3 regions of the Actinoallomurus sp. NPDC052308 genome follow, and region 1 is predicted to be linked to each of the others. Evidence: riboswitches for the same ligand, from Rfam matches in the RefSeq annotation. Region 1 holds a riboswitch; each other region holds the start of a gene.
The links. Region 1 has a riboswitch for cobalamin ahead of AB0L00_RS39730 (ribonucleoside-diphosphate reductase subunit alpha). Riboswitches for the same ligand answer to the same signal wherever they lie in the genome.
Positions count from the first base shown of each region.

Region 2: linked by a shared signal. The riboswitch ahead of cobN (cobaltochelatase subunit CobN) and the one ahead of AB0L00_RS39730 (ribonucleoside-diphosphate reductase subunit alpha) in region 1 are both predicted to bind cobalamin.
Region 3: linked by a shared signal. The riboswitch ahead of bluB (5,6-dimethylbenzimidazole synthase) and the one ahead of AB0L00_RS39730 (ribonucleoside-diphosphate reductase subunit alpha) in region 1 are both predicted to bind cobalamin.

Region 1 is NZ_JBFAUM010000032.1:30,536-40,532, reverse strand. Features, by position in the region: gene AB0L00_RS39760 (LysR substrate-binding domain-containing protein) at 1-701, shown strand, start outside; gene AB0L00_RS39755 (iron-siderophore ABC transporter substrate-binding protein) at 745-1,785, shown strand; gene AB0L00_RS39750 (iron ABC transporter permease) at 1,821-2,825, shown strand; gene AB0L00_RS39745 (iron chelate uptake ABC transporter family permease subunit) at 2,822-3,901, shown strand; gene AB0L00_RS39740 (ABC transporter ATP-binding protein) at 3,898-4,725, shown strand; gene AB0L00_RS39735 (ribonucleotide-diphosphate reductase subunit beta) at 4,745-5,701, opposite strand; gene AB0L00_RS39730 (ribonucleoside-diphosphate reductase subunit alpha) at 5,740-8,004, opposite strand; cobalamin riboswitch at 8,102-8,320, opposite strand; gene AB0L00_RS39725 (CbtA family protein) at 8,446-9,303, opposite strand; gene AB0L00_RS39720 (CbtB-domain containing protein) at 9,338-9,553, opposite strand; cobalamin riboswitch at 9,593-9,744, opposite strand; gene AB0L00_RS39715 (histidine phosphatase family protein) at 9,755-9,997, shown strand, end outside.
Region 2 is NZ_JBFAUM010000044.1:29,628-39,624, reverse strand. Features, by position in the region: gene cobN (cobaltochelatase subunit CobN) at 1-2,105, opposite strand, end outside; cobalamin riboswitch at 2,168-2,290, opposite strand; gene AB0L00_RS43545 (MFS transporter) at 2,454-3,656, opposite strand; gene AB0L00_RS43540 (MarR family transcriptional regulator) at 3,792-4,250, shown strand; gene AB0L00_RS43535 (helix-turn-helix domain-containing protein) at 4,451-5,296, shown strand; gene AB0L00_RS43530 (VOC family protein) at 5,301-5,693, shown strand; gene AB0L00_RS43525 (AMP-binding protein) at 5,672-6,499, opposite strand; gene AB0L00_RS43520 (Gfo/Idh/MocA family oxidoreductase) at 6,603-7,610, shown strand; gene AB0L00_RS43515 (hypothetical protein) at 7,769-8,131, shown strand; gene AB0L00_RS43510 (hypothetical protein) at 8,319-8,504, opposite strand; gene AB0L00_RS43505 (class I SAM-dependent methyltransferase) at 8,577-9,170, opposite strand; gene AB0L00_RS43500 (cobyric acid synthase) at 9,167-9,997, opposite strand, start outside.
Region 3 is NZ_JBFAUM010000029.1:10,245-20,241, forward strand. Features, by position in the region: gene AB0L00_RS38330 (STM4015 family protein) at 1-168, opposite strand, end outside; gene AB0L00_RS38335 (hypothetical protein) at 580-1,968, shown strand; gene AB0L00_RS38340 (sugar ABC transporter permease) at 2,209-3,036, shown strand; gene AB0L00_RS38345 (carbohydrate ABC transporter permease) at 3,063-3,977, shown strand; gene AB0L00_RS38350 (sugar-binding domain-containing protein) at 4,046-6,145, shown strand; gene AB0L00_RS38355 (LacI family DNA-binding transcriptional regulator) at 6,337-7,350, shown strand; cobalamin riboswitch at 7,407-7,603, shown strand; gene bluB (5,6-dimethylbenzimidazole synthase) at 7,636-8,256, shown strand; gene AB0L00_RS38365 (MarR family transcriptional regulator) at 8,297-8,869, opposite strand; gene AB0L00_RS38370 (gamma-glutamyl-gamma-aminobutyrate hydrolase family protein) at 8,940-9,665, opposite strand; gene AB0L00_RS38375 (aldehyde dehydrogenase) at 9,662-9,997, opposite strand, start outside.

The DNA of each region.
Region 1 (9,997 bases):
TGGTCCCGCCCGCGCTCGGCCTGCTGCGCGACCTGCACCCGCACCTGCGCGTCCACCTCACTCACCTGGAACCGGAGAAGGCGCTGCCCGCCCTGCAGGCCCGCGACTTCGACCTGGTCCTCGCCGAGGAGTACCCGGGCAACCCCAACCCGCGGCCCGCCGGACTCGACGAGCAGGACCTGCTCGAAGACCCCCTGCACCTCGCGCTGCCCGAACCGGCCGCCGGCCCGGGCGCCGACGTCCCTGACGCCGCCCGCCCTGACGCCGTCGGCCTGGACGCCGACGACCCGATGGCCGCGCTGCGCTCGCTCGCGGACCACCCGTGGGTGATGGAGCCCGAGGGCACGGCCGCACGGCACTGGGCCATGACCCTGTGCCGCAACGCCGGCTTCGAGCCCGACGTACGGTTCGAGACCACCGACCTCCTGCTCCACCTTCGCCTCGTCGAGCAGGGACACGCCGCCGCCTTCCTTCCCGACCTCGTCTGGAGCGGGCAACCCCCGACCGTCACACTGCGGCGGCTCCCCGACGGTCAGCGCGCACGCCGCCTCTTCACCGCCGTACGTAGCGGCCGCAGCCGGCACCCCGCCGTCCAGGCGTGCCGGGACGCCCTCCTCCGGGCGGTCGCCCTGCGCTCCGCCCAGCTACCGGATCGGCACGACTGCCGGCGCCGCAATTTGCGCAGTTCCGGCATAGGTTAGGCTCACCTAACTGCTAGCTGATCCACAGCCAAAGGAGCCTCGGGTGTCTCTTCGGCGTCGCGGCACGGCCGCCGTCGCTCTCGCCATCACCGCCGTCCTGTCTCTCGGGGCGTGCGGCGGTGGGTCCACCGGGAACGGGAAGGAGGGCGGCGCCGAGACGAAGAACAGGCAGTCGGTCGCCAAGGGCGGGAAGGACTTCGCGAGCGCCGCGGAGAAGACCGCGGCGATGGGGACGGACGCCAAGCCGGGCCAGTGGCCGCGGACGATCACGCACGCGATGGGCCGTACGGTCATCAAGGCGCAGCCCCAGCGGGTGGTCGTGCTGGACGTCGGCGAGCTCGACAACGTCGTCTCGCTGGGGATCAAGCCGGTCGGGCTGGCCCCGACCGAGGGGTCGCCGGAGCTGCCGTCGTACCTGAAGAACGACGCGGGCACACCGAAGAACGTCGGCACGATCAGCAGCCTCAACCTCGAGGCGATCGCCTCGCTCAAGCCCGACCTGATCCTGGGCAGCCAGCTCCGCGCCGCGGACTCCTACGACGAGCTCTCGAAGATCGCCCCCACGGTCTTCTCCATTCGCCCCGGCTTCACCTGGAAGGAGAACTACCTCCTCAACGCGGCCGCGCTCGACCGGACCGCGCAGGCCCAGGCGAAGCTCGCCGCGTACAAGGAGAAGGCCAAGGCCCTCGGGGTCAAGCTGGGCGCGAAGAAGCCGACCGTGTCGATGGTGCGTTACCTGCCCAACGGCGTCATCCGGCTGTACGCGAACGCCTCCTTCATCGGCACCATCCTCAAGGACGTCGGCATCCCGCGCCCGAAGAACCAGGACATCAACGACCTGGCGGCCGAGGTCAGCGCCGAGAACATCGACCAGGCCGACGCCGACTACATCTTCACCGGCGTGTACGGCGACCCGAAGGCCACCGACAAGAGCAAGGCCCAGAGCAACCCGCTGTGGAAGAACCTGAAGGCGGTCAAGGACGGCCACGCGTACGACGTGCCGGACGAGACCTGGTACCTCGGGCTGGGCGTCACCGCGGCCGACGCGGTCCTGGACGACCTGCAGAAGTACCTGACGGCGTGACCGCCCGTCCCCGGAAGAGAGGGTGAGCGCGGCGCATGTCGCCATCGACCCGCCGCCGTGTCGCCTGGCTGCTGGCGGCCTTCCTGTCGCTGCTCGTCGCCGTGCTGCTGAGCCTGGCGGTGGGCAGCCGGCAGATCGGCCCCGGAGAGGTGTTCCAGGCCCTGCTGCACGGCGGGACCAGTGACAACGCGCAGGTGGTGCGGTCGCTGCGGGTGCCCCGCACCGTCATCGGCGTGCTGGTCGGCGTCGCGCTCGCGCTGGCCGGCACCGTGATGCAGGGCGTGACCCGCAACCCGATCGCCGAACCGGGCGTCCTCGGCGTCAGCCAGGGCGCGTCGGTCGGCGTGGTGTGCGCGATCGCCTTCTTCGGCGTGCACACGCTCGTGGGCTATGTCTGGTTCGCGTTCGCGGGCGCGGCACTGGCGGCGGTGGGCGTGTACGCCGTCGCCAGCGGCGGGTACCGCGGCGCCTCGCCGGTCAAGCTCGCCCTGGCCGGCGCCGCGATGAACGCGTTCCTCGCCTCCGTCGTCTCCGGGATCGTCACCACCAACGCCCGCGCCCTGGACGAGTTCCGCTTCTGGCAGGTCGGCTCGATCAGCGGACGCGGCAGCGAGATCATCGGCCAGGTGGGTCCGTTCCTGCTGGCCGGTCTGGTGCTGGTCGCGGCGATGTCCCGCGGGCTGGACGCCCTGGCCCTCGGCGACGACGCCGCCATGGGTCTGGGCCACAACGTCGCCCTGCTGCGCGCGCTCGGCGCGCTCGGGGCCACCGTGCTCACCGGGGCGTCGGTGGCCGCCGTCGGTCCCATCGCCTTCACCGGCCTGGCCGTACCCCACATCGCGCGCGCCCTGGTCGGCACCGCGCACCGCTGGGTGCTACCCCTGGCCGCGCTGCTCGGCCCCGTGATGCTCCTCGTCTCCGACGTGCTCGGCCGGATCATCTTCCCTCCCTCGGAGGTACCGGTGGCCGTCATGACCGCGCTGCTCGGCGTGCCGTTCCTCATCGCGCTCGTACGCCGCAAGACGGTGGTGGCCTCATGATCACCCCGGTGTCGAGCCGCCCGAGGGCCGTACGGCCGCCCGGTCATGCCGTGCTGCGGCTCGGGCGCGCCAGCCTCCTGGTGCATCGCCGGGCCCTCGTGGTCGTGGTGGCGCTCGCCGTGCTGCTGGCCGCGGTCGTGGTCGCCTCCCTGTGCGTCGGCCAGTCCTTCGTCTCCCCGGTGCAGGTGTGCCGGGTCCTGCTCGGCCGGCCCAGTCCCGACGAACTCGTCGTCGGCACCCTGCGCCTGCCACGCCTCGTCGTGGGCCTGCTCGCCGGGGCCGCCTTCGGCGTGGCCGGCGCTCTGGTCCAGACCGTCGCCCGCAATCCGCTGGCCAGTCCCGACGTCATCGGCGTGACGCACGGCGCGGGCGCGGCGACGGTCGCCGCGATGAGCTTCGGCGTCGCCTCGTACGACGCCCTGCCGTACATCTCCGTCGGCGGTGGCCTCGCGGCGACGCTGCTGGTGTACGTCTTCGCGTGGCGGCGCGGACTGCACGCCGCACGCTTCGTGCTGGTCGGCATCGGCATCTCGGTCGCCCTGGGCTCTCTCACGCAGCTTTTCCTCACCAAGGGCGACTACCTCGTCGCGCAGCAGGCCAAGGTCTGGCTGACCGGCTCCCTCAACGGGCGCGGGTACGACCACGCGGCGCCGCTCGCCCTCGTCATGCTGGTGGCCCTCCCGGCGGCGCTGTGGGCGGCCCGCGCCCAGCGCGGCGCGCTCTTCGACGACGACACGGCCACCTCCCTGGGCGTGCCGCTGGACCGGATCCGGCTCGGCCTGGCCGTGCTCGGGGTCGCCCTGGCGTCGATGGCGACCGGCGCCGCCGGGCCGATCGACTTCGTCGCCCTGCTGGCACCGCAGATCGCCCGCCGGCTCACCCGTACGGTCCAGATCCCCCTGCTGTCCTCCGCGCTGGCCGGCGCCCTGGTCGTCGTCGTGGCGGACCTGCTGGCCCGCCGCCTGTTCGCCCCGATCGAGCTGCCGGTCGGCGTCCTCACCGCCGTGGTGGGCGCCCCGTACCTGATGTGGCTCATCGTCCGTACCCGCAGCCGTTCCGGAGGCACCACCCCATGAGCAGTCCCGGTCCCAGCCGCCTCATGGCGCAGGACCTGACCCTCGCGTACGAGGACCGGATCGTCGTGGACGGACTGGACCTGGAGATCCCCGACGGGCAGGTCACCGTCATCGTCGGCCCCAACGCCTGCGGCAAGTCCACCCTGCTGCGGGCCCTCGGCCGGCTCCTCAAGCCGCGCCGCGGGACGGTGCTGCTGGACGGCGCCGAGCTCGCCCGCGTCTCCCGCAAACAGATCGCGCGGACCGTGGGCGTCCTGCCCCAGTCACCCACGCCCCCGGACGGGATCACCGTCGCCGACCTGGTGGCACGGGGCCGGCAGCCGCACCAGAAGTGGTGGCAGCAGTGGTCGGAGGACGACGAGCGGGCCACCGCGGAGGCGCTGGAACGCACCGCGACCGCCGACCTCGCCGAGCGGCCGGTGGAGGAGCTGTCGGGCGGCCAGCGCCAGCGGGCGTGGATCGCGATGGCCCTGGCCCAGGACACCGACCTGCTGCTCCTCGACGAGCCCACGACGTATCTGGACATCGCCCATCAGGTGGAGGTCCTGGACCTCATCCGGCAGCTCAACCATGAGCGCGGCCGCACCGTCGTCGCCGTCCTCCACGACCTCAATCAGGCCGCCCGCTACGCCGATCACATCGTCGCCATGAAGGCCGGCCGCGTCATCGCCCAGGGCCCGCCACGTGACGTGGTCACCGCGGACCTGGTCCGGGAGGTCTTCGGCCTGACGTCCGTCGTCGTCCCGGACCCGGTCACCGGCGGCCCGCTCGTCGTGCCCGGCATGGCCTGGCGGCCCGAGGCGGAGGACGACCGCGCCCGGTAGCCGCGGCACGCGCCGAGGGTCAGAACGCCTCGTCGAGACTGACCGTCCCTTCGACGGCGACCTGGTAGGCCGACACCCGGCGCTCGAAGAAGTTGGACAGCTCCTGCACGTCCTGCAGCTCCATGAACGGGAACGGGTTGGCGGTGCCGTACCGCCTCGGCATGCCGAGGCGGGCGAGGCGCTGGTCGGCGACGTTCTCCAGGTAGGCGCGCATGTCGGTGGCGGTCATGCCGGACAGGCCGTCGCCGCACAGGTCGTGGGCGAAGGCCAGCTCGGCGGCGACGGCCTCCTCCAGCATCATCGTGACCTGCCGGGTCAGCTCCTCGTCGAACAGGTCGGGCTCCTCGGCGCGTACGGTGTCCACGACGCTGAAGGCGAAGTCCATGTGCAGCGACTCGTCGCGGAACACCCAGTTCGTCCCCGAGGCGAGGCCGTTGAGCAGGCCACGGGAGCGCAGCCAGTAGACGTAGGCGAAGGCACCGTAGAAGAACAGCCCCTCGATGCACGCGGCGAAGCAGATGAGGTTGAGCAGGAACGCCCGCCGGTCCTCCCGGCCGCGCAGCCGGTCCATCGCGCCGAGGGAGTCGATCCAGCGGAAGCAGAACTCCGCCTTGTCGCGGATCGACGGGATGTTCTCCACGGCGGCGAACGCCTTGGCCCGCTCGTCGTGGTCGGGGAGGTAGGTGTCGAGCAGGGTCAGATAGAACTGCACGTGCACGGCCTCTTCGAACAGTTGCCGTGACAGGTACAGGCGGGCCTCGGGCGCGTTCAGGTGCGTGTAGAGGTTGAGCACCAGGTTGTTGGCCACGATCGTGTCGCCGGTGGCGAAGAACGCGACCAGCCGGTTGACCAGGTGCAGTTCCTGGGAGGTGAGCCGGGACAGGTCGGCGAGGTCGGAGTGCAGGTCGACCTCTTCGACGGTCCAGGTGTTGCGGATCGCGGCACGGAACCGGTCGTAGAAGGCCGGGTAGCGCATCGGCCGCAAGGTCAGATCCAAACCAGGGTCGAGCAAACTCATTGGCATGCCTCGCAGGTCTCGGGGTTCTCCAGGGAGCAGATGAGCGCTTCCTCCTGGACGGGGGCGACGGTCGTCTGCGCGATCCGGGTGGCCGGCCGGGATCGCAGGTAGTAGGTGGTCTTGAGACCCGACCGCCAGGCGTAGGCGTACATCGACGACAGCTTCCCGATCGTGGGAGTGGCCATGAACAGGTTCAGCGACTGGGACTGGTCGATGTAGGGCGTCCGCGCCGCGGCCAGGTCGATCAGCGCCTTCTGCGGGAGCTCCCAGGCGGTGCGGTACAGCCGCCGCAGCTCTTCGGGAAGCTCCTCGATCTCCTGCACCGATCCGTCGGCGCGCTTGATCGCGTCACGGACCCGCGGCGTCCACAGCCCGCGCGCCTTGAGGTCCGCCACCAGGTAGGTGTTGATCTGCAGGAACTCCCCCGACAGGGTCTCGCGCTTGAAGACGTTGGACACCTGCGGCTCGATGCACTCGTAGCAGCCGGCGATGGAGGCGATGGTCGCGGTCGGCGCGATCGCCACCAGCAGCGAGTTGCGCAGCCCGGCCGCGCCGATCCGGGCCCGCAGCGCCTCCCACTCGTCGGCGTGCACCCGCTCGGCGTCCGGCCAGTGGTCCGGGTGCAGGACGCCGCGGGCGGCGCGGGTCTGGTCGTAGGAGGGGTGCGGGCCGTAGGTCTCGGCGAGCGCCGCCGACTCCCCGTACGCCGCGAGCGCGATCTCCTCGGCGACGCGGGTGGACAGCGCGAGCGCCTCGGGCGAGTCGAAGGGGAGCCGCAGCCGGAAGAACACGTCCGCCAGGCCCATCACGCCGAGCCCGATGGGCCGCCACCGCCGGTTCGCCCGGGCCGCCTCCGGCGTCGGGTAGAAGCCGCGGTCGATCGTACGGTCCAGGAACCGCACGGCCGTACGCGCGGTCGCCCGCAGCCCCGCCCAGTCGACCCCGTCGTCGGTCACGTGGGCGGCGAGGTTGATCGAACCGAGGTTGCACACCGCGGTCTCGGCGTCGTCGGTGACCTCGAGGATCTCGGTGCACAGGTTGGACAGGTGGACGACGTTGCCGGGCTCGGCGGTCTGGTTGCAGGTGCGGTTGGCGGCGTCCTTGAACGTCATCCAGCCGTTGCCGGTCTGGGCGAGAGTGCGCATCATCGCCCCGTACAGTTGCCGCGCCGGGATCTGCCGGACGTACCGGCCCTCGGCCTCGGCCGCGCGGTACGCCCGGTCGAACTCCTCGCCCCACAGGTCCACCAGTTCCGGCACCTGCGCGGGGTCGAACAGCGCCCAGGTCTCATCCGCCTCGACCCGGCGCATGAACTCATCCGGCACCCAGTTGGCCAGGTTGAGGTTGTGCGTACGGCGCGCGTCCTCCCCTGTGTTGTCCCGTAGTTCGAGGAACTCCTCCACGTCGGCGTGCCAGGACTCGAGGTAGACACACGCGGCCCCCCTGCGCCGGCCGCCCCGATTGACCGCCGCGACGCTCGCGTCGAGCGTCCGCAGCCACGGCACGATCCCGTTGGAGTGCCCATTGATGCCCCGGATCAGCGAACCCCGGCTCCGCACCCGACTCCAGGAGATGCCGATGCCGCCGGCGTACTTGCTCAGGCGCGCCACCTGGCCGTACCGCTCGTAGATCGCGTCCAGCTCGTCTTGCGGGGAGTCCAGCAGAAAGCACGAGGACAGCTGTGGGCGGGCGGCGCCGGAGTTGAACAGCGTCGGCGAGCTCGGCAGGTACGCCAGCCGCGACATCAGCCCGTGGAGCTCCGCCGCCTCGGCCACGCTCTCGGCCAACCCGCAGGCCACCCGCAGGAACAGATGCTGCGGCCGCTCCAGCACCCGCCGCGTCGTCGGATGCCGCAACAGGTAGCGGTCGTAGACGGTGCGCAGCCCGAAGTAGGTGAACCGGTCGTCGGCGGCGTGGTCGACCAGCGCCTCCAGCGCCGCCGCGTTACGGGCGACGAACTCCGCGATCCGCTCGTTGAGCAGCCCCTGCTCATAGGCGGCCGCGACGGACTCGGCGAACGTCACCGGCCCGGTCTCCTTCGCGATCGACCGGGCCAGCAGCCGGGCCGCCACCCTCGAGTAGACCGGGTCGGTGACGACCAGCGCGGCGGCCCGCCGTACGGCCTCTGCCAGATCACCTGCTCCGGCGATGAGCAGCGGATCGGCGCCCGGCAACCCGGCGCAGACACGCTCGATCTCGGCCGCGAGCGTGGGCTCGGGAGCGGCGATGGCCGTGGGGGACGCGATGAGCTGTTGTGTCACGTGCTCTCTCCTGGCGGGCTTCACGCTCGCGGAAAGGAGGCGCACGGACGACAGACTCCGCCGCCGGCCCTCCCGCGAGGCCTGGACGACCGCGCGCTCTCGCGCACGGGTCACTGGCAGGTCTTCGGACTCGCGGGCAGCACACCCGTCCATCGGGCGTGTCCTACTGACCGTCGCTTCCCAGGCCCGATCGAGCCCAGTGCCGTTGACGGCGGTCGTTCCCGCTCACCGCTGCGGGGCAGTCCCGGACTCTCACCGGGTTCCCTTTAACACCCGCCACAGGAGGCGCAGGTGAACCAGCAACACGAGAACCATACATGTAGTGGTTGATGCTGCGTACCACCCCTAGATATTGGGAGCTGTGGAGGAAAAGAAGGAGAACGCGGGCACGCCGAACAGCCCCCGGCGGTGATCCGCCGAGGGCCTTCAGGGAACCTGTGGCTACGCCGTGGCCGACGCCTGCGCGGTTCGGGTCCCCTCGGCCGTACTGGCGAGGAGCCGTTCGGCCATCGGGGCGAAGCACAGGCCGATCGCGGCCCACATGATCGCCTGTGCGGCCACCGAGTACAGGCGGAAGGAGAACAGCACGTCAGCCGGGAACCCCGGATAGACGATCCGCCCCTGCCCGTTGCGCAGCGGCAGCGGTGTCTCCGTCGCGTGCCGGCCGTACTCGTGGACGTTGGCCGACAGGTGCCCGAGCGAGGGCAGCGCGAACATCACGACGCCGAGTGCCGCGACGCAGGCCAGCCCGGCCAGCAGAGTCGCGTTCCAGTTCCCGAACCGGGACTTGAGGCGCTGCCCCAGCCAGACCGCCAGGATCAGGAAGGCGATGGAGAACCCGACCATCAGCAGGTACAGGCCGCCTCGGTCGCGGATGGTGTCCTCATGGCCGATCGCGGGCGGGTTGGCCGGGTACTTGGCGAAGGGGATCAGGTAGAACCCCAGGAACCCGCCGAGGGCGACCAGCATCGCCAGCGTTCGTGGCCGTAGGTTGCCGGTGCGGCCGCAGGCCAGGATGTAGGCGACCGCGTACAGGCCGCCCATCGCGGCGCCGAACACGATGACGCCGACGCCGATGCCGACGTTGGCCTGGACGGTGCGGCTGAAGATGTCCGACTCGGCGGCCTCGGGCGCGATGCCCGCCGCCTTGTCGAGCATGGCCTGGGCCGCGTCCCGGCCACTCTCATAGTCGATGGCCGCCTGAATCTGCGGTTCGGCGAAGATCCGTGCGAAGACGAACGCCAGGATCCCGCCGACCGCGCCCACGAGCAGCCCACGCAGGATGAATCGCCGTTCCACGGCGTACTCCTCAGGTGTGGTGTCGCGAACGAGATCAGTGGCAGGGGAAGCCGAGGAAGTGACGGGCGTCGTGGACGAACTCGTGGATGGCCATGTTGTTGCCGAAGACCGAGGTCGCGCCCTGGTCGACGCCGATGAAGTAGTAGGCGGCCAGGCAGAGCAGCACGGTGCCGAACAGCCACAGTGCGGCGCGGGTGCCCGACACCACCACGGGCGTCGCAGACGAAGTGGGCAGCGTCGAGGTCGTCATGTCACAGCCTCCTAAAGGGATCCAGCGTCCCTGTCACGGGTGGAGCGCTTCGATGGCGGAGGGTCTGACTCTCCGGCTCAGAGCCGGATCACAGTGGCGCGACCGTGCCGGATTTGCACCGGCTTCCTCTTACCATCGCGTTCGCCCGGATCGTACGGCCGAAAATCGGCACCGTCAACGTCGCAGGAGGTCGCCTACTCCATGACCGTTCGGCTCGCGCTCATCGCGCACGCGGCCACCCCCGCCACCCGCGAGGCCCGTTTCCCCGACGACGAACCCCTCGACACCCACGGAGCCGAGGCGGCCACGGCCGCCTCGGGAACGTTGCGCCGCGTCGCGGCGGCCTACCACGGGCCCGAGGAACGCTGCCGGCAGACCGCCGCCGCGCTCGGCCTCGAGGCCGTCACCGCTCCGGCCCTGGCCGATCTGGACGCGGGCGCCTGG
Region 2 (9,997 bases), on a different contig from region 1:
AGCAGTTCCCGCTCGTCCAGCCCGTACGCCGCCGCGATCGCCGCGCGCAGCCCGGGCAGCGCGCCGGCCCGCCCGGCCCACACCTGCGCGGCGCGCAGCACCGCGAGCACCAGGTTCACCCGCTGCTCCGCCTCCGGCGCCTGCCCGAGGATGTGCAGGCCGTCCCGGATCTGCACGTCCTTGACCTCGCAGAGGTACCCGTCGATGTGCAGGACGAAGTCGTCGAAGTCGGCCTCGCCCGGCTCGTCGGCGACGTGCAGGTCATCGTGCAGTTGGGCGGCCTGCACGAGCGTCCAGATCTGGGCGCGTACGGTCGGCAGCTTCGCCGGGTCGAGCGCCTGCACGGTGGCGTACTCGTCGAGGAGCTGCTCGAGCTTGGCCAGGTCGCCGTACGTCTCCGCGCGCGCCATCGGCGGCACGAGATGGTCGACGATGACGGCGTGACCGCGCCGCTTGGCCTGCGTGCCCTCGCCGGGGTCGTTGACGATGAACGGATAGACCAGCGGCAGGTCGCCGAGGACGGCGTCCGGAGCGCACTCGGCCGCGAGCCCGAGGCCCTTGCCGGGCAGCCACTCGAGCGTGCCGTGCTTGCCGAGGTGGACCACGGCGTCCGCGCCGAACACCTCGTCCAGCCAGCGGTAGGCCGCCAGGTAGTGGTGCGAGGGCGGCAGGTCGGGGTCGTGGTAGATCGCCACCGGGTTCTCCCCGAACCCGCGCGGCGGCTGGATCATCAGCACGACGTTCCCGAACCGCAGCGACGCGAGGACGACATCGTCTCCGTCGGTGTACAGCTCTCCCGGCGGCTCGCCCCAGTGCTCCCGCATCCGCTCGCGCAGCGGCTCCGGCAGCGCGGTGAACCACCGCTCGTAGTCCTTCAGCGTGACCCGGGCGGGCGCGGCACGGAGCTGCTCCTCGGTCAGCCACTCGACGTCGTGCCCACCCGCCGCGATCAGTGAGTGGATGAGCTCGTCCCCGTCCTCGGGGTACTCGCCGACGTCGTAGCCCGCCGCGCGCAGCGCCCCGAGCAGGCGGACCGCCGAGGCGGGGGTGTCCAGGCCGACGGCGTTGCCGACCCGGGAGTGCTTGGTCGGGTACGACGACAGCACGATCGCCAGCCGGCGCTCGGCGACCGGCGTGTGCCGGAGCCGGGCCTGGCGGACGGCGATGCCGGCGACCCGCGCGGCGCGCTCCGGGTCGGCGGCGTAGACCGGGATGCCGTCCGGCCCGTCCTCCTTGAAGGAGAACGGCACCGAGATCACCCGGCCGTCGAACTCGGGGATCGCGACCTGCATCGCGGCGTCCATCGGGGACAGCGCGGCGTCCGACGCCGCCCAGGTCGCGCGGGACGTCGTCAGGCACAGGCCCTGGACGACGGGCACGTCCAGCGCGGCCAGCGCCCCGGCGTCCCAGGCGTCCTCGTCGCCCCCGGCCGACGCGTCCGCCGCCACCGCTCCCCCGGCGGCCAGCACGGTCACGACCAGCGAGTCCGCCCGTCCGAGCAGCTCCAGCAGCCCTTCGTCGGCGGAGCGCAGCGAGCCGCAGAAGACGGGCAGCGCGTTCGCGCCCAGCTCCTCGATCCGCGCGCACAGCGTGTCCACGAACGCGGTGTTGCCGGAGAGTTCGTGCGCCCGGTAGAAGACGACGCCGACGGTCGGCCCGCCGTCCTTCGGCGCGCCGCCCGTACGGTGCAGGCCGTACGCGGGCATCTCCCGTGGCGCCTCGAACCCCTCACCGGTGAGCAGCAGCGTGTCGGAGAGGAAGCGGGCCAGCTCCCGCAGGTTGTCCACGCCGCCCTCGCGCAGGTACGCCAGCGCCTCCGCGGCGACTCCGGCGGGCACCGTCGACAGCGCCATCAGCTCCGCGTCGGGCGCGGCCTCGCCGCCGAGCGCGATGAGCGGCACGTCCCTGCGACGCAGGTCCTCGACGCCCTCCCGCCAGGTCTTCAGCCCGCCGAGCAGCCGGACGACGACGACGTCGACGCCCTCGCACAGGGCGTCCAGGTCGGCGACGCCCAGGCGGGACGGATTGCCCGTCACATACCCGGCGTCCGCGGAACGCGCGGACAGGAGTTCGGTGTCGGCGGTGGAGAGCAGCAGGACACGCACGTGTCGGTTCCTTCCCTCGGGGGTCCTCGCCCCGGCTCGGGTGAAAGGTCGTCGACGGCGGGAAGTCTCCTGACTTCCAGGTCACCGCTCCCCCGCGGCCTTCCAGCTCATCGCCGTGGCCGTACGTGCGGGCTCGCTACCTGGTCACAGTTGCGGGACAGCCCCGGACTCGCACCGGGTTCCTTCCCTCGCCGTCGCGCGCCCAGTCTACGAGCGCGCCCTCACCGGCGCACCGCCCCGGGACCCCACGATCCGGCGCGTTCCGCGCTCACGTCTTCGGGCGGGCACGACGGAGCCCGCCTCGCGAAGGTGCGAGGCGGGCTCCCTCGATGCCGGCGAAGGCGGTGTTCAGAGGCTGCGGGCTCCGGTCGGCAGCGCGGGCTCGGCCGGCCGGGGCGACACGGGGGCGCGGCGGTCGAGGGCGCCGGAGACGAGCGCCACCGCGAGGCCCGCCACGCCGAGGAGGGCGGCGATCCAGGTCGTCGAGGCGTAGCCGAGACCGGCGTCGATGGCGAGGCCGCCGAGGAACGGCCCGACCGTGTTGCCGAGGTTGAACGCCGCGATGTTGGCCGCGGACGCCATCGTCGGCGCGCCCGCCGCCTTGTCCAGCACGCGGGTCTGCAGCGGCGCGATCGTGGCGCTGCCGACCACGCCGAGCAGCAGCATCACGACGACCACCGCGACCTTGCTGTGGACGACGAGGAGCAGGAGGACCGACACGGCGATCACGGCGGCGAGGATCGCGTACAGGCTGGGCATGAGAGCGCGGTCGGCGAGCCTGCCGCCGAGCGCGTTGCCGGCCACCATGCCGAGGCCGAACAGCACCATGAGGATCGGCACCGCCCCCGAGGAGAACCCGGTGACGCGGGTCGCGATCGGCGCGACGTAGGTGATGACGGTGAAGACCGGGGCCCAGCCGAGGGCCGTCATGGCCAGCGCGAGCCAGACCTGGCCGTGCCGGAAGACCGACAGCTCACGGCGGAGGCCGGTGTCGGCGGACGGCCGTGGCTGTCCCGGGACCAGGGTGGCGATGCCCGCGAGCGCGACCAGTCCGATCGCGGTGACGACCCAGAACGTGGACCGCCAGCCGAGGGCCTGGCCGAGCGCGGTGCCGCCCGGTACGCCGAGAACGTTGGCCACGGTCAGGCCGGTGAACATCATCGCGATCGCGCCGGCCCGCTTCTCGGGGCGGACGAGGTCGGCGGCGACGACGGAGCCGATGCCGAAGTAGGCGCCGTGGGCGAAGGCGGTCACCAGGCGGGCGACCATGAGCACGCCGTACGTGGGGGCGAGCGCGCACAGGAGGTTGCCCGCGGTGAACAGCGCCATCAGCGCCACGAGCATGGTCTTACGGGAGATCCGCGATCCGAGCGCGGTCAGCAGCGGGGCTCCGACGACGACGCCGAAGGCGTATCCCGACACCAGGAGCCCGGCGGTGGGGATGGAGACGTGGAGGTCGGTGGACAGGTCGGGAAGCAGGCCACTGATGACGAACTCGGTGGTGCCGATGCCGAAGCCGCCGATCGCCAGGGCGAGCAGCGCGATGGGCATGGAGTCTCCTCCGGATAGACTGGGCGGCGTGAGCAATAACCAGCACACACAATAGTTGCACACGCCTGATACTTGCAGACGCCGACTATCTCACCACGCAATCGGTGAGATGCCAAACGAGAAGAGGGGTGACCCATGCCACTGCCCGATGACGCGGCCGAGGCTCGCGCCCAGGGCTGGCGTACCCTCGCCGCCCTGCACGCCCGGATCGAGGACAGGGTCGAGCGGGCCCTGCAGGCCGAGCACGACCTGAGCGTGAACGAGTACTGCACCCTCCACCTGCTGTCCCGCCAGGAGGACTGGCACATGCGGATGCAGCAGCTCGCGAACGCCCTGGTCCTGAGCCAGAGCGCCACGACCCGCCTCGTCACCCGCCTGGAGAAGCGCGGCCTGCTCCGCCGCTACCTGTGCGAGGACGATCGGCGGGGCATCTACACGGAGGTCACCGAGGCGGGCGGGGAGCTCCTCGCCAAGGCCACCCCGACCCACAACGCGGCCTTGGAGGCGGCACTCGCCGACGCCGCCGCACTCCCGGAACTGGCCCCACTGGTCGGAGCCCTGGAGACCCTCCCCGACCTCACCCCGAGCGGCTGAGGCCGCCGCGCTCCGCGGCTACCGCGGAACGCGACCTTCCGCCTCGGTCACCGGGGACCCCACTCAGCCGAGCCACGTCACCGCCGCCAGGACCAGGAGTCCGGGTCCCAGTCCGCACCCACGACCTCGCCGACCAGCACCGGATCGGCGAACGCGCACCCGACAGGTCGGTGCTGCGAGAGCGGGATACGGTTCGACGCATGGACGGGGCTGGGCGGGTCGGTCAGAGCGTTCGGGTTCGGCCGCCGGCGCGGCTGGCGGCGGTGGTGGCGCGGTGTGTCGGGTATCGATACGAGGGCTTCCCGCCGGGCACGCATCTGGGGCTGCCGTCCCGCCACCTGACCGTGGTCCTCAGCCTGGGCGCCCCGACCCGTACGAGCGGCCCGTCCGGCCGGGCGCCGACCGCCTTCACCGCCCTCGCCGGGGGGCTGCACACCCGGCCGGTGCGGATCTCGCACGACGGCGACCTCGCGGGCGTGCAGCTCGACCTCACGCCGGAGGGGGCCCGTTCGCTGTTCGGGCTGCCCGCGGCCGAGCTCGGCTCGGCGGTCCTGTCCCTCGACGACCTGATCGGCACCCGCGCCCGGGAGCTCGTCGAACGGCTGGCCGAGGCTCCGACCTGGCCGGCGCGCTTCGCCGCGGTCGACGACGTGCTGTCGCGGGGCGTCGGCCGGCTGCCGGCCCCGGCGCCCGAGGTCGGGTACGCCTGGCGGCGGCTCGCCGACACGGACGGCGCCGTGCGGATCGGCGACCTCGCGCGCGAGGTCGGGTGGAGCCGGCGGCACCTGGGCGAGCGGTTCGCGGCGGAGTACGGCCTGCGGCCGAAGGAGGCGGCCCGCGTCATGCGGTTCGAGCGGTCCAAGCGGCTCCTCAAGGAGCCCGGCCGGCCGTCACTGGCGGCCGCGGCGGCGGCGTGCGGCTATTACGACCAGGCGCATCTCGCCCGCGAGTGGAACGAGCTCGCCGGCTGTCCCCCGTCCGCGTGGCTGGCCGGCGAGGAGCTCCCATTCGTCCAAGACGGTGACGGCACCGGCGGGAAACGATGAGGCCATGAGCGAAACACGAGTCTGGCCCGCACTCCGCTACAAGGACGCCCGCGCCGCCATCCGGTTCCTCGTCGACGCCTTCGGGTTCGAGGAGATCGCGGTCTACGAGGACGACGGCCGGGTCGCCCACGCCGAGCTGCGCGCCCCCGGAGGAGGCGGCGTCATGCTGGGCGGCGCCGACCGGGCCGACAGCCCGATCGCCGGTCTGCCCCCGGGCATGGGGTCGGTGTACGTCGTCACCGACGCGCCCGACGCGCTGTACGAGCGGGCGGTGGCGGCGGGCGCGACCGTCGTCCAGGGCCTGACCGACCAGGACTACGGCTCCCGCGACTTCACCGTACGGGACCCCGAGGGCGTGTTCTGGAGCTTCGGCACCTACGCCGGCGCCGGGTCCTGAACCGGAGCCAGGATCGGGCAGCCGAGCCACTCCTCGGCGTGCACCGGCGGCGGGGCGCCCTGCGACACGGCGATGCGCAGGGGCCAGAACGGCTCGCGGGGCGCCTCGGCCGCCAGCCTCGTCAAGAACGCGGACGTCGAGAGCAGCACGCTCGCCCGGTGCCGGCGCACCCGCTCGGCGACCGCGGCGATCGACCGCCGGCCGGAGTCCAGCACCGCGCTGGCCCCGGAGTACAGCGGGAGGAAGACGGTGTTGCGCAGCCCCGCCGGGTCGTAGGTCTTGGGAACGGAGAACAGCACGTCGTTCTCCCGCAGCCCGAACGGCTCCATCGCCAGGAAGGACGCCTCCGGATCGCCGTGCGTGTACACCTCGCCGTACTGCGCGAACGCCGGCGTTCCCGAATGCACCGGGTACGCCGGCGGCGCGGTCGCCCGCGCCATGCCGGTGACGAGCTCACCGGGGGTGATGACCTTCTCGTGCCGTCCGGGCGTGCACACCGCGACCTCGCCCGGGGGGAGCATGGACGCCTCCGGGTCGGCGATCAGCGCGATCGCCCCGATCCGTACGGCGCCGAGGAACGCCCACACGAACTCGATCGACGCCGGCAGCCCGATCACCACCCGGTCGCCCGGCCGTACCCCGTGCGCCCACAGGAACCCGGCCGCACGCCCCGCCCCCCGGTGGACCTCGCCCTGCGTGAAGACGTCCTCACCGCACAGGAACGCCGCCCGGTCACGCCAGCCGAACGCCCGCGTCCACTCGCTCAGCGACTCGGCCAGGTTCGCATCTGGCGACGGGTCGGGCATGCGTGCTCCTTCACCGATCGATGGCCCCCATGGGAGATTAGGCCGATCCCTCGTGCCGGGACAGACCCACAGCGTGATCAAATGGCCATTAAGGAGGCCATCTGTGGACAACCTGCGCGTCGCTCTGATCGGGTATGGGACCGGAGGCGCGGTCTTTCACGCCCCGCTCATCTCCGCCGCTCCCGGTCTGGAGCTGGCCGCCGTCGTGACCCGGGACCCGGCGCGGCGGGCCGCCGTCCGTGACCGGTACGCCGGCGCGGAGCTGCTCGACACACCCGACGATGTCTGGTCCGGTGGGTACGACCTGGTCGTCGTGACGACGCCGAACCGCACGCACGCGCCGCTCGCCCGCGCGGCGCTAGACGCGGGCCTCCCCGTCGTCGTCGACAAGCCGATCGCGGTGACCGCCGCCGAGGCCCGGTCGCTGGCCGGCGGCCCGCTGGTCGTGCCGTTCCACAACCGCCGCTGGGACGGCGACTTCCGGACCGCCGCCCGGCTCATCGGCGAAGGAACGCTCGGGCGGGTGCTGCGGTTCGAGTCGCGGTTCACGCGCTGGCGCCCGCAGATCAAGCCGGGCTGGAAGGAGACGGCCGACCCGGCCGCCGCCGGCGGCGCCCTGTACGACCTCGGCGCGCACCTCATCGACCAGGCGATCACGCTGTTCGGCCCGCCGGTGGCCGTCCACGCCGAGCTGGACGTACGGCGGCCCGGCGCCGAGGCGGTCGACGACGCGTTCGTCGCCCTGACCCACGCGAACGGCGTCCGGTCCCACCTGTGGATGGGCGCGATCAGCGCGGACCTCGGCCCGCGCTTCCGGGTGCTGGGGGACCATGCCGCGTACGTCACCTACGGCCTGGACGTCCAGGAGGACCAGCTCCGCGCCGGCCGCACACCGGAGGACCCGCAGTACGGCGTGACGCCGCCCGAGGCGTACGGGCGGGTCGGCACCCCCGGCGACACCCACCCGGAACCGACCGACCCGGGCAGCTACCAGGACTTCTACCCGGCCGTCGCGGCGGCCGTCCGCGGCGACGGCCCGCCCCCGGTCACGCTCGAGGATGCCGTGGTCGGCCTGGAGATCATCGAGACCGCGACCCGCCAGACCGGCTGACGCCTCCGGGCGGCGCCGTGGCACGGCCCGCCCGGGAGCGCGTCCGGCGAGTCACGCGACGGTCGAGGAATTCACGAGCCGTGTGGCCGTTCTCCCGGCGCACGGACAGTACGAGGACGAAGGCTAAAGCGATCCTTCGCCATGGAGGTACAACGAAAATGCGAAGCGAAAAGATGCGGTGGGCCCTCCTGCCCGCCGCCGTGGCCGTGGCCGTGCTGGGCCTGTCCGGGTGCGCCGGCGGTAACGCCGACCACGTGGACTACTGCACGACGCCCACGCCGCGTCGCACTGCGCCCACGAGTACGCCGGCCACCAGCACGCCGTGCTACACCACTCCGGCTGCCCACAGGACGCCGTCGCTCCACAAGGCGCCGTCGGTCCACACCACGCCGCCGGTCCACAATGTGCCGGTCCGCAAGGTGCCGGTCCACAAGGCGCCGTCGCTCCACAAGGCGCCGCCCGTCCGCAAGGCGCCGTCGGTCCGCAAGGCGCCGTCGGTCCGGAGCGGGCGGCACCGCTGAGGCACCGGCGGGCACCGCGCTGAGTCGCGGAATCGCCACCGAGCGCCTGCGCGAGCAGCAGGCGCTCGTCAGGTGACACCTGACGCCATGTGATGTCCCGGCGGGTCGGGGTGGGGATCGGCTCAATGCCGCAGCCTCTCCCACCGCCGGGACATTCTTCTCTTCCGCGGCTATCCCGGCCGAGTGGTCATCGTTCCGGGTGCCGCCGAGCGATGACGTGGAGGAGGGCGGCCACGGCCCGGTACGGGTCGGTGCGGCCGGCGCGTTCCTCGCAGGACAGGAGCGCAGCCAGTCGCTCGGGCGCGGGAACGGGCGCGTCGTCGGCGGCGGTGTCGGTGAAGACCCGGACGCCGTACCAGGCGAGCCGGGTCATGCGGCGCTCGTCCAGCGCCGCTGTCAGGTCGGCGAGCCGGTCGGCTCGGGCGTCGACGCCGATCCGGTTGCGTTAGGCGGTGCCGTCGAAGGCGTCCGCGGTGGCCGCCCAGTCGCCCCGCAGTCCCGGCCGCATGGCGAGGGCGTCACCGTTCCGTACGAGGAGGGACACGAGCCCGCCCGGCGCGGTGACCTGGGCCACGGCGTCGAGGACCGGACCGGGGTCGGCGAAGTACATGAGGACGCCGTGGCACAGCACGAGGTCGAACCGGGACGGTGCCGTCAGCGCCGCCGCCTCCCGCGCGTCCCCCGCGACGAGGCGGACCCGCTTCCGTACCTCCGGCGGCTCGGCCGCCAGCGCGGTCCGCAGATCCCCGAGCAGCGCGGGCGAGGCGTCCAGTCCCGTCACCCGGTGACCTCTCCGAGCCAGCGCCAGGACCTGCGTGCCCTGGCCGCATCCGATGTCCAGGACGTCGCCCGGCTCGGAGTCCGGGAGGTGGTGGGCGAGCTGCCGGATCACGAGTTCCTGGCGGACGACCTGCCGCAGCGTCCCGAGCCCCGCTCGCCAGCGGTCCTCGCCCGGCGTGAAGGTGCTCGTGCGGCCTCCTTCGTCGGAGGGGCGACCCGAGGCGCTGCGCTCATCGCTTCGCTCGCTCCGCTTGCTCATGGGGTCGCCCCGGCCGGCGGGACGATGGGGAGGTCCGCTGGGGCGCCGGTGTCGATGAGGCGCCACAGGGCGTCGGTGTCGAGGTGCCGCTCGACCAGGTCGCCGAGGGCGTCGAGCTGGGCCTCCCGCAGCGCGGCGAAGTCGGTGTCCGGCGCCGGAGTGAAGTCGCGTCCCGCCACCTGCGCGACCTCGCGGAGGAACGCGCGGCGGAAGCCGTCGTTCTCCAGCGCGCCGTGCCAGGTCGTGCCCCAGACCGCCCCGTCGCGGCACCCGTCGAGGAACGGCTCCCCGCCCTCCACCGCCGCCACGCCGTGGTGGATCTCGTACGCGCGCACCGGCTCGCCGTACGCCGTGCCGCCGGGCCGGCCGAGGATCTTCTCCGGCCCGAACTCAACGCGGACCGGCAGCAGCCCGAGGCCCGGCACGGGCCCGGCCATCGACTCGATGTCGTCGAGGATCTCGCGGGCCAGCATCTGGTAGCCGCCGCAGATTCCGAGCACCGGCCGGCCCGCCCGCGCCCGGCGTACGACCTCGGCGGCCAGTCCGCGCTCGTGCAGCCAGGCCAGGTCGGAGACGGTGGCCCGGGAGCCGGGCAGCACGACCAGGTCGGCGTCGGCCAGCTCGCCGGGTGTGGTCGCGAACCGTACGCTGACGCCGGGCTCGGCGGCCAGGGCGTCAAGGTCGGTGAAGTTCGAGATCCGGGGCAGGCGGGCGACTGCGACCCGCAACGTCTCCCCCGCGACCGCCGGGCGCGTCTCGGGGCGCGCGTCCAGGGCGAGGGAGTCCTCGACGTCCAGCCAGAGGCCGCCGAGCCAGGGCAGCACGCC
Region 3 (9,997 bases), on a different contig from region 1:
CTGCAGGAAGCGCTCGAACACCCCGTCGAAGGCGTCTCCCTCGAACCCGGTGGAGACCCGCCAGGCAGCGGAGGCCGCCGACGGGAGCGGCTCGCCCTCTTCGTCGATCGGCGGGAAATCGACGACCGGAAGGCCGTCGAATTCCGAGACATGCTCGTGTACGGACACAGCCGGAGACCCTTCTTCGTGGACGACGAGACACGTCTACCAGAACGGGAGGACAGTCCGCCCGGCCGATACGCGCGGACACCGGCGTCCCGCCGCCTCGACGGCGCTCTCCGGCCGAGCCGCGAACCAGAGGTCGGGTCTCCTCCACTGTGGAATCCGCGCCGTCGACGACGACCGAACCGTGATCTGAGATGTATTGCAACGATGCAGGGCGCCAGGCTACTGTCTTGCAACGTTGCAGTAACGCGGTCGACCAGGCGTTGAAACCAAGGTCTGCTACGCCGGAGCGGCGGACGTCCCCTCCCGGCCCGGCAGCACGGGTCGGCGAAAGGCCGCTGCGTTCTCAGGCAGCCGTATCACAAGCCCCCACACACTCCACCAAGCTCGACGAAGTCCTGAGGTGACATGGGAATGACGCAGGGTTACACGGGCGGCGGGTTCCGTAGCGGCGGTAGGCGTCCACGACGGCTGATCGGCCTGGCGGCCACCGCCGTGGCGGCGGTTCTGCTGACCGCGTGCGGCAGCGGGTCGAACACCCCGATACCGGGATCGTCCGCCGGTCAGGCATCAGGCGCCGGCTGCGCCGCGGGTGCCGTGCCGCTGACCTTCTGGGGGTGGCCGGCCGGCTACGACCTCGCGGTCAAAGAATTCAACGCGACGCATCCGGGCATCTGCGTGAAGCTGGAGAACGCCGGCGCCACGACCGCCGAGTACGTCAAGCTCAGCGATGCCCTGAAGGCGAAGAGCGGCACACCCGACGTGGCCACGATCGAGTACTTCGAGGTCCCGTCCTTCGAGATCACGAACAGTCTCGTCGATCTGTCGAAGTACGGCGTCAGCGCGACCAAGAGCGACGTGGCACCGGTGGCCTGGTCACAGGTCACCCGAGGCTCGGCGCAGTACGCGATGCCGGTCGACCTGGGCCCGATGGCCCTCTACTACAACTCCAAGGTGTTCAGCCGCCACGGCGTCTCGGTGCCGACGACATGGGCCGACTTCGCCGTCGCGGCCGACAAGCTGCACGCCGCGGACCCGAAGGCGGCGATCACCAACTTCGATCCGGAGAGCACCCAGGACGTGCTCGCGCTGATGCAGCAGTACAACGCCTTCCCGTTCACCTACGGCGGTGGGCAGAAGCTGGGCATCAACTTCACCGGACCGGCGCAGACGGCCTTCGCCGAGTACTGGCAGAAACTGATCGACAAGAAGGAGGTCACCACTGCCGCCGACTTCTCGCCGACGCAGTGGTCCAACCTCGACGGCGGCGTGAACGCGGCCCGTCTCAGCCCGGCCTGGGGGCCGGTGGGAATGCAGCTGAACGTCAAGAAGACCATCGGGGATTGGCGCGCGGCTCCGCTGCCACAGGTCACGGCCGGCCAGACCATGTCCGGGAACTGGGGAGGCTCGGCGCTGGCCGTGATCGCCGGGACCAAGCACGCCAGGGAGGCGGCGCAGTTCGTGCAGTGGTTCGGCGCCTCGCAGGACTCGTGGAAGATCCTCAGCGGCAAGGTCGCCGGCGCGTTCCCCGGTTACCTTCCGCTGCTGAACTCCACGACGTTCCAGAGCTCCACGCTGGAGATCTCCGGCGATTCCAAGCCGAACGCGGTCTTCGCCAAGGCCGCGCAGAACATGGTGAACCCGCAGTGGCCCCCGATCATGACGGCGGCGCTGACCCAGTGGACCTCCACCTTCGCCGGCGTCAGCAAGGGCACCGAGACCCTGCCGCAGGCTTTCAAGACCTATCAGCAGCAGCTGGTCAAGTACGCGAAGGACCAGGGATTCACGGTCACCGAAGGCTGAGGAATCGCCAGGTGAGGAGAAGCGGCCGAGTCCTGCGGGTGCCGTCCACGACGGCACCCGCGGGATCCCGTGGCCGGGTCGGCTCCGGACGGACAGGACGAGGATGTGAACCAGAAGACCGCCTATCGCGCACCCGCTCCGCATGAACCGGCGAATCCGGTGGTTTCCCCGCGCAGGACTCAGCCGGTCCGCAGATCACGACGGAGCCGGTGGCCCGGTGCCGTGTTCATCACACCGCACATGCTGGCGCTCGCCCTGTTCATGGTCGTTCCGACGGTCTACGCCGTCTACGACAGTCTCTACCGAACCCGGCTGATCGGCGGCACCAAATACTCCGGGCTCGCCAACTACCGCACCGTGCTCAGCTCCTCGCAGTTCTGGGACGGCGTGCAGCGAGTACTGCTGTTCGGAGTGATCCAGGTTCCGGTGACGATCGCCATCGCGTTCTTCTTCGCCGCGATCTTCGAGGCCGGCATCGTCAAGTTCGACAGATTCTTCCGCACCGTGTTCTTCATGCCGTTCGCGGTGCCAGGGGTCGTCGCGGCGATGATGTGGTCCTTCCTGCTGCTGCCCCATTTCGGCCCGTATCCTCAAATCTTGAAGGCCGTCGGGCTGGGGGACGTCGACTTCTTCTCGTCCAAACTGATCACGCCGACGATCATTCTCATCGTGATCTGGGAGTGGACGGGCTACAACATGACCATCCTCTACACGGCGTTCAAGGCGATCCCCCGGGAGATCACAGAAGCGGCCATCACGGACGGAGCGCGGCTTTCGACCATCATCCTGCGCCTGAAATTGCCGATGGTGCGCCCTGCGATCATCATGCTGCTGTTCCTGAACACGGTCGGGGCGCTTCAGCTGTTCACTGAGCCGTCCATCCTGGCCGCATTCCAGCCGCAGGCGGTCTCCTTCGGCTTCACCCCGACCCTCTTCGTGTACAACACGGCGGTGGGCAGTGGGGACTACAACCTCGGCGCGGCGGCGGCGGTCATCCTCGCGCTGATCATCGGGGCCCTCTCACTCGCCGCCTTCGCGGTGCGCCGCCGCAATGGGGAGTTCCGGTGAGTTCGCGACGGATCACGGAGACTGAAGTGGCCACCTCCAAGCGCAAAGCGCGTCGGCGCCCCGACGGAATCGCACCCCGCCTGTACGGCCTGCCGCGAGGGACCACCACACTTCTGACGCTCGTCAGCGCGGCGTTCGCGCTGTTCATCCTGGCGCCACTGGTCTGGTTGTTGATCAACTCCACCAAGACGCAGGCGAACGTGTACGTGACGCCGGGATTCTGGTTCGCCCGGCCGTTCCGGCTGTTCCAGAACCTGGCCGACCTGGGCAGGAACGTCAGCGGAGCCGGGGTCTACCTGCGATGGCTGGGTAACACCCTGCTTTACGCCGGAGTCGCCGGTCTCGGCTCGACGATTATGTCGGCGATGGCCGGCTACGGTTTCTCGCGTTTCCGGTTCCGCGGCGCCAACAGTATCTTCTACTTGGTGATGTCGACCCTTCTGGTGCCGGTCAGCGCGATCTCCCTGCCATTGTTCCTGGTGTACGCCAAGGTCGGCCTGGTGAATTCGATCTGGGGCATGATCCTGCCCAGCATGGTCTCACCGGTGGGCATCTATTTGATGCGGACCTACATCGACGCGTCGGTGCCGCGCGACCTGCTCGAGGCCGCTCGCCTCGACGGCGCCGGTGAAATACGCGTCTTCGTGCGCATCGCCCTTCCGCTGACGGTTCCCGGTCTGGTGACCGTCCTGTTGCTGACGGTCGTGACCGTTTGGAACAACTACTTCCTGCCACTGGTCATATTCAGCCGGAACAGCCTATATCCGCTGACCGTCGGCCTGTCGGCCCTGTCCCAGGGGGCCGAAACAGGAACGAAGGCCAACATGGTTCCGGTGCTCATCACCGGCGGACTGGTCACGATCCTGCCGCTCATCGTGCTGTTCCTGCTGCTGGAGAGGTATTTCCGCGGTGGCGCGCTGCAGGGGAGCATGACCGGCTGAGTCCCGCCACGCCCCGGCGGCGAATATCCGATTGAACGCCTCCACACGACGTAGATCTTGGAGAAGAAATGTCGTTGGTCCGCCCAGAATATCCCCGTCCGCATTTCGACCGCTCCCATACATGGCTGAGTCTGAACGGATCGTGGCACTTCACCACCGACCCGGCGGGGACGGCCACTCCCGAGGAGTTGTCGCATGAGGACCGCGCGTGGTCCGCGCGGATCACCGTGCCGTTCGCCTGGGAGACCGAGGCGTCGGGCCTCGGCGTCCACTGGCTGGAGTACGGGTGGTACCGGAGGACGATCACGGTCCCGGAGGAGTGGAGCGGCCGGCGGGTCGTCCTGCATTTCGGCGCCGTCCACCACTCGGCCGTCGTCTGGGTGAACGGCACGCTGGTCGGCGAGCACGAGGGCGGCTACACGCCTTTCGAGTTCGATGTCACCGACACCCTGGACGGTCTGTCCGCCACCGTTCTGGTGCGGGTGTGGGCGCCGGTGGACAAGCGAGAGATCGTCCACGGAAAACAGCGCAGTATCCCGCGTGACGACTACGACAGCTGCGCCTTCACGCCGAGCAGCGGAATCTGGCAGTCGGTGTGGCTGGAGGCGCGCCCGGCGACGTACGTCTCGGCGCTCGCGCTCACCCCGTCGGACACCCTCGATGGGATCGTGGCGGGCGTCACGGCCGCAGGCCCGTCGCTGAGCGGCGCTCGGCTCACCGTGTCCGTCGACGGGGGACGGCCGGTGACGACCGAACTCGACGACGGGTCGCCGACGGCGCGGGTGCACCTGCCGATCCAGAATCCGCGCCTGTGGAGGCCGGCCGATCCCCATCTCTACACGGTCACCGTGACACTCGAATCGGCGGACGGCACCGATCGCGTCGAGTCGCAGACCGGCCTTCGGCGGGTGACGGTCGACGGCGAGCACATCCTGCTCAACGGCGAGCGCCTGTACGTGCGAGGCGTCCTCGACCAGGGCTACTGGCCTCGTACCGGTCTGACGGCCCCGGACGACCAGGCGTTCGTCACCGACCTCGCGCTCGCCCGAGAGGCCGGGTTCAACCTGGTCCGCAAGCACCTGAAGCTGGAGGACCCGCGCTTCCTGTATCACGCCGACCGCCTCGGCATGCTGGTGTGGGCCGAGCCGGCGAGCACCGGTGTCTTCACCCCCGCGTCCGTCGCCAGGTTCGAGGCCCAGATCGAGCCGATGGTCCACCGTGATGGGAACCACCCCAGCGTCATCATCTGGGGCCTGTACAACGAGGAATGGGGCCTGGACTGGGACGTTCCCGGCGACCCGGAGAAGCAGGTGGCGGTCCGCCGCGCGTACGAGTCGCTGAAGAACCTGGACGCCTCCCGCCCCGTGGTGGACAACTCCGGCTGGTCGCATGTGGCCACCGACATCGTGGACTGGCACATCTACGACGAGACGCCGGCCGGTTGGGCGGCCAAGGTCCACGCGCTGCTGACGGACCGCAAGCCCGGCTTCCCGGTCGGCCTCGGTCCGGAGATGATCGTGGAGAAACTGCTGATGGCCGATGGCGGCCCGTCCTCCGGGCGGCCCAATCTCAACAGTGAGTTCGGCGGTGGGTGGACCAGCGTCGATCGCGGCTGGAACCTGCGCTGGCAGACCCTGGAACTGCGCCGGCACGACGACCTGTCCGGCTACGTGTGGACCGAACTGTACGACGTCGAGCACGAGATGGCGGGCGTCTACGCCTTCGACCGAAGCCGGAAGGACGGCGGCGGGAACGCCCCGGACCTCGTCAACGCCGACACCGTACTCCTGGTCGACGTCGACCCGCGCGCTCCGGGGCGGGACCTCGTGGTCGGCGGCGACCGGACGGTCGATGTCAACGTCCGGATCTCCCACCACGGGATTTCGGCGATCGAGGCGGTGGTCGTACCCGTTTGGGGCTCGGTGCTCGGCGACTGCGACGCCGCGGCCGTGTCGCGCGCCACCGACGCGATTTCCGTCGCCGATCCGGTCAAAGTGCAGCCTTTCCTGCTCAGCGCGCCTTTCCGGGTCATCGACCGATTGCCCGACGACGTACCGGCGGCTCGACTGCACCTCCTGATCGTGTCAGCGGGCGAGGTCATCGGGCGCTCCTACGTCGATGTCGGTATCGACGCTTATCTGGACTCCTCGGCCCGGGTCGCCACCTGATCCGAGAACCGTTGTCCGGCCGGGTTCCGCCTTAACGGAGATCAGGGCCGTCCGCCGGCCGTCGGGCCCCGGCGGACGGCCCACATGTGGCCACGAACCGCAGAATCCGGGTCGATGGACAGCGGTCTATGCATCGTTGCAATACGCTGGTATCCGATGTTCTCAGGTGCACAATTCTCGAAGAGAGTGCCATGACCAAAGCTCGCCTTCGAGACGTAGCCGCCCGCGCGGGAGTCTCGATTCGTACGGTATCCAACGTCGTCAACGGATATGCGCCGGTCTCGGATGAGACGCGGCTACGGGTCGAGGCGGCGGTGGCCGAACTGGGATACCGGCCGAATCTCCTCGCGCGCAATCTCAAGCGGGGCCGTACCGGGATGCTGGCGCTGGTCGTTCCCGAACTGGACGTGCCCTATTTCGCGGAACTGGCCAGAGCGGTCGTCACCGAGGCACGCCGGCATGGGTACACGGTGGTGATCGATCAGACCGATGGCGAGCCGGACCGCGAACGCGAACTCATCATGGGGGCGAGCGCCGCGCTGTTCGACGGTGTCATCCTCAGCCCGCTCGCGCTGTCCCAGGCGGATCTCGCCATGCGTGACACCACGAGTCCGCTGGTGCTGCTCGGCGAACGGATCGTGGAGAGCCCGTACGACCATGTCGCCATCGACAACGTCGCCGCCGCGCGTACGGCCACCGAGCACCTGATCGATATCGGCCGCACCCGGATCGCCGCGATGGGCGACCAGCCCTATGAGACCGGCGAGACGGCCCAACTGCGCACGCGCGGCTATCGCGAGGCTCATGCGGCCCGAGGCCGTGCTCTGGACGAATCGCTGGTCATCAGTACGCGCCGGTTCCACCGATCCGAGGGGGCGCGGGCCATGGCGACCCTGCTCGATCGCGCCGACGGACCTCCCGACGCCGTCTTCTGCTACAACGACCTGCTGGCCATCGGCGCCATACGGACTCTCCTCGCCCGCGGGTTGCGCGTCCCGGAGGACGTGGCCGTCGTCGGCTTCGACGACATCGAGGAAGGCCGCTACAGCACGCCCTCGCTCACCACCGTCTCACCGGACAAGGACCTGATCGCCCGGCTCGCCGTGGACCGGCTGATCGCACGGCTCGGCGACCGGTCGGAGGAGAAGCCCGCGGAGCTGTGGGCGCCGCACCGACTGGTCACCCGCGAGAGCACCGTGACCTGAACCGGGCGCCGCCGCGTTCGCGGCCGGAGTCCGGGGCGGTCGGATACGCTCGCGACCGGCATGAACCGACGCGAGGTGCCCCTGCTCAGGGGAGAATCGGGAAGCCGGTGAGATTCCGGCACGGGCCCGCCGCGGTGACCGGGGAGCCGCCGTCCACGCGCGTACGCGCAGCCACTGGCCGCCAGGCCGGGAAGGCGGATGGTCAGGCATCGATCCGGGAGTCCGAAGACCGGCCTCGCTCCACCGGCCACCGCCGAGGTGGCCCGACGCAGCGGGAGCCTGCCCATGAACGCCGGCATCTACGACCTGATCCACCGCCGCCGCGACGTGCGCGCCCAGTTCACGGGCACGCCGATACCAGATGAGGTCCTCCACCGGGTCCTGACCGCCGCGCACGCGGCGCCCAGCGTCGGCCTGTCCCAGCCCTGGGACTTCGTCCTCGTCAGGGATCCGGCCGTCCGGCGCGCCTTCCACGACCACGTCCAGCACGAACGCGCCGAGTTCGCGGCCACCCTCAGCGGGGCCGACGCCGACCGGTTCGCGCGGATAAAGATCGACGGTGTACTGGAGAGCAGCCTGTCGATCGTGGTCACCTACTGTCCCGAACGAGGCGGTCCGGCGGTGCTGGGCCGGCACGCCATCGCCGACGCGGGGCTGTACTCGGTCTGCCTGGCCATCCAGAACCTGTGGCTGGCCGCCACCGCCGAGGACCTCGGCGTCGGCTGGGTGTCCTTCTACCGGGAGCCGTACGTGCGTCGGCTGCTCGGCATCCCGGCCGGGATCCGGCCGGTCGCCTGGCTGTGCCTGGGACCGGTCACTCATCTGGAGACCGTGCCGGACCTCGAACGGCACGGCTGGCGCCGCCGACGCCCCCTGGAGACCGTGATCCACCACGACCGATGGTGAGCACTTCGCGCGACACCGGAGAGGACCGGGACCTCGCCGCTCAACCGTGCGAGCGGCGGCCGCTGCGGCGGGGAGGGGGCGGGGCGCCGTCCAGCAGTGAGAGGCGACGCTCCTCCCCCTCCTCCTCCACCTGGAGTACGACCCGGCGCAGCCCCTCGGCGAGGGCCCGGCACTCGGCGGCGCTCAGCCGCGAGGTGACGAACGCCTCCTCCTCGTTGAACCGGGGGAACACGCGCTCCATCAGCTCCTCGCCCTGTGGCGTGAGCATGAGCAGGACGAGGCGTCCGTCGGTCGGGTGATCGGCGCGCCGGAGCAGGCCGCGCGACTCCAGGGTCCGTGCCACGCCGGTCAGCGTCCCCTTGGAGATGCCCGCCTCCTCCGCCACGTGCCGGGTCTCCGGCTCCCCCCAGATCCAGACCACCCACAGCACGACGAACGCCGTCCAGGTCAGGCCGGACTCGCGGAGGACGGAGTTCTCCAGGTGCTGCCGGACGGCGGCCGCGGCCCGGTAGATGTTGGCCACCGCCGCCATCTGCTCGCGGTGGATACGGACGTCACCGAGCCTGGCCTCGGCCAGCTTCTCCGCTTCGGTGATGGATCGGTGGCCGGGCACGTCGCGCTCCTTCGACTGCGGCCCGCGACCGATCGGGGTCGGCGCCGCCTCGGTTGTTCGAAACCGGATTCTACGATCGTCGGCCGCGGGCCGCGCGGACGAAGGCGTCGAACAGCGCCTGCTGTACGGAGTCCTCCGCGGCGGTGTCCTCCGGGTGCCACTGCACGGCCGTGAACCAGGAACGGGAGCCGGGCCGTTCGACGGCCTCGACGGTCCCGTCCCCGGCCCGCGCGGTGACGACCAGGCCCCGGCCGAGGCGGTCGACGCGCTGGTGGTGGAAGCACGACGCCTCGACCTTCTCCGCGCCCGTCGCCCGCGCGACGAGCGACGCCGGCTCCAGCGCGACGGGATGGATGACGGAGCGGTGCTCGCGCTCGGGCCCGCCCATGTCCTGCTCGAGGGTGCCGCCGAGCGCGGTGTTGACGACCTGCAGCCCGCGGCAGATCGCCAGCAGGGGCAGCCCGGCCTCCAGGGCCTGGCGGGCGACCTCCAGGTCGAAGCCGTCCTGCTCGTCGTCCACGTCGTAGACGCTGACGTGCGTCTCCCGGTCGCCGTAGCGGTGGGGGGCCAGGTCGCCGCCGCCGGGGAGCAGGACGGCGTCGAAGCGCGTCAGGCGGTCGGCGACCTCGGCCGGGTCGGCGACACCACCGGGGGCGTGCGGGTGGACGGACGCGGGTTCTCCCCCGGCCCGCCACACCGCCTCGATCAGTTTGCGGGCGTTGACCTCGGCGGCGAAGCGCAGGGCGGAGGTCGTGGCGGAGAAACGGGCGGGGATGGCGATCAGCGGACGGGTCACAGCTGGATCCAGGTCGTCTTGAGTTCGGTGTACTTCTCCAGGGCGTGCACGGACTTGTCCCGGCCGTTGCCGGACTGCTTCACGCCGCCGAACGGGACGGTGAGGTCGCCCTCCTCGTAGCAGTTCACCCAGACCGTCCCGGCACGCAGGGCGCGGGCGACCTTGTGGGCGGTGGACAGGTCGGACGTCCACAGGCCGGCGGCCAGGCCGTACTCGGTGTCGTTGGCCAGCGCGACGGCCTCGTCGAGGTCGTCGAAGGTCAGCACGGACAGCACGGGCCCGAAGATCTCCTCGCGGGCCAGCCGTGAGCCCGGGGCGACCTGGTCGAAGAC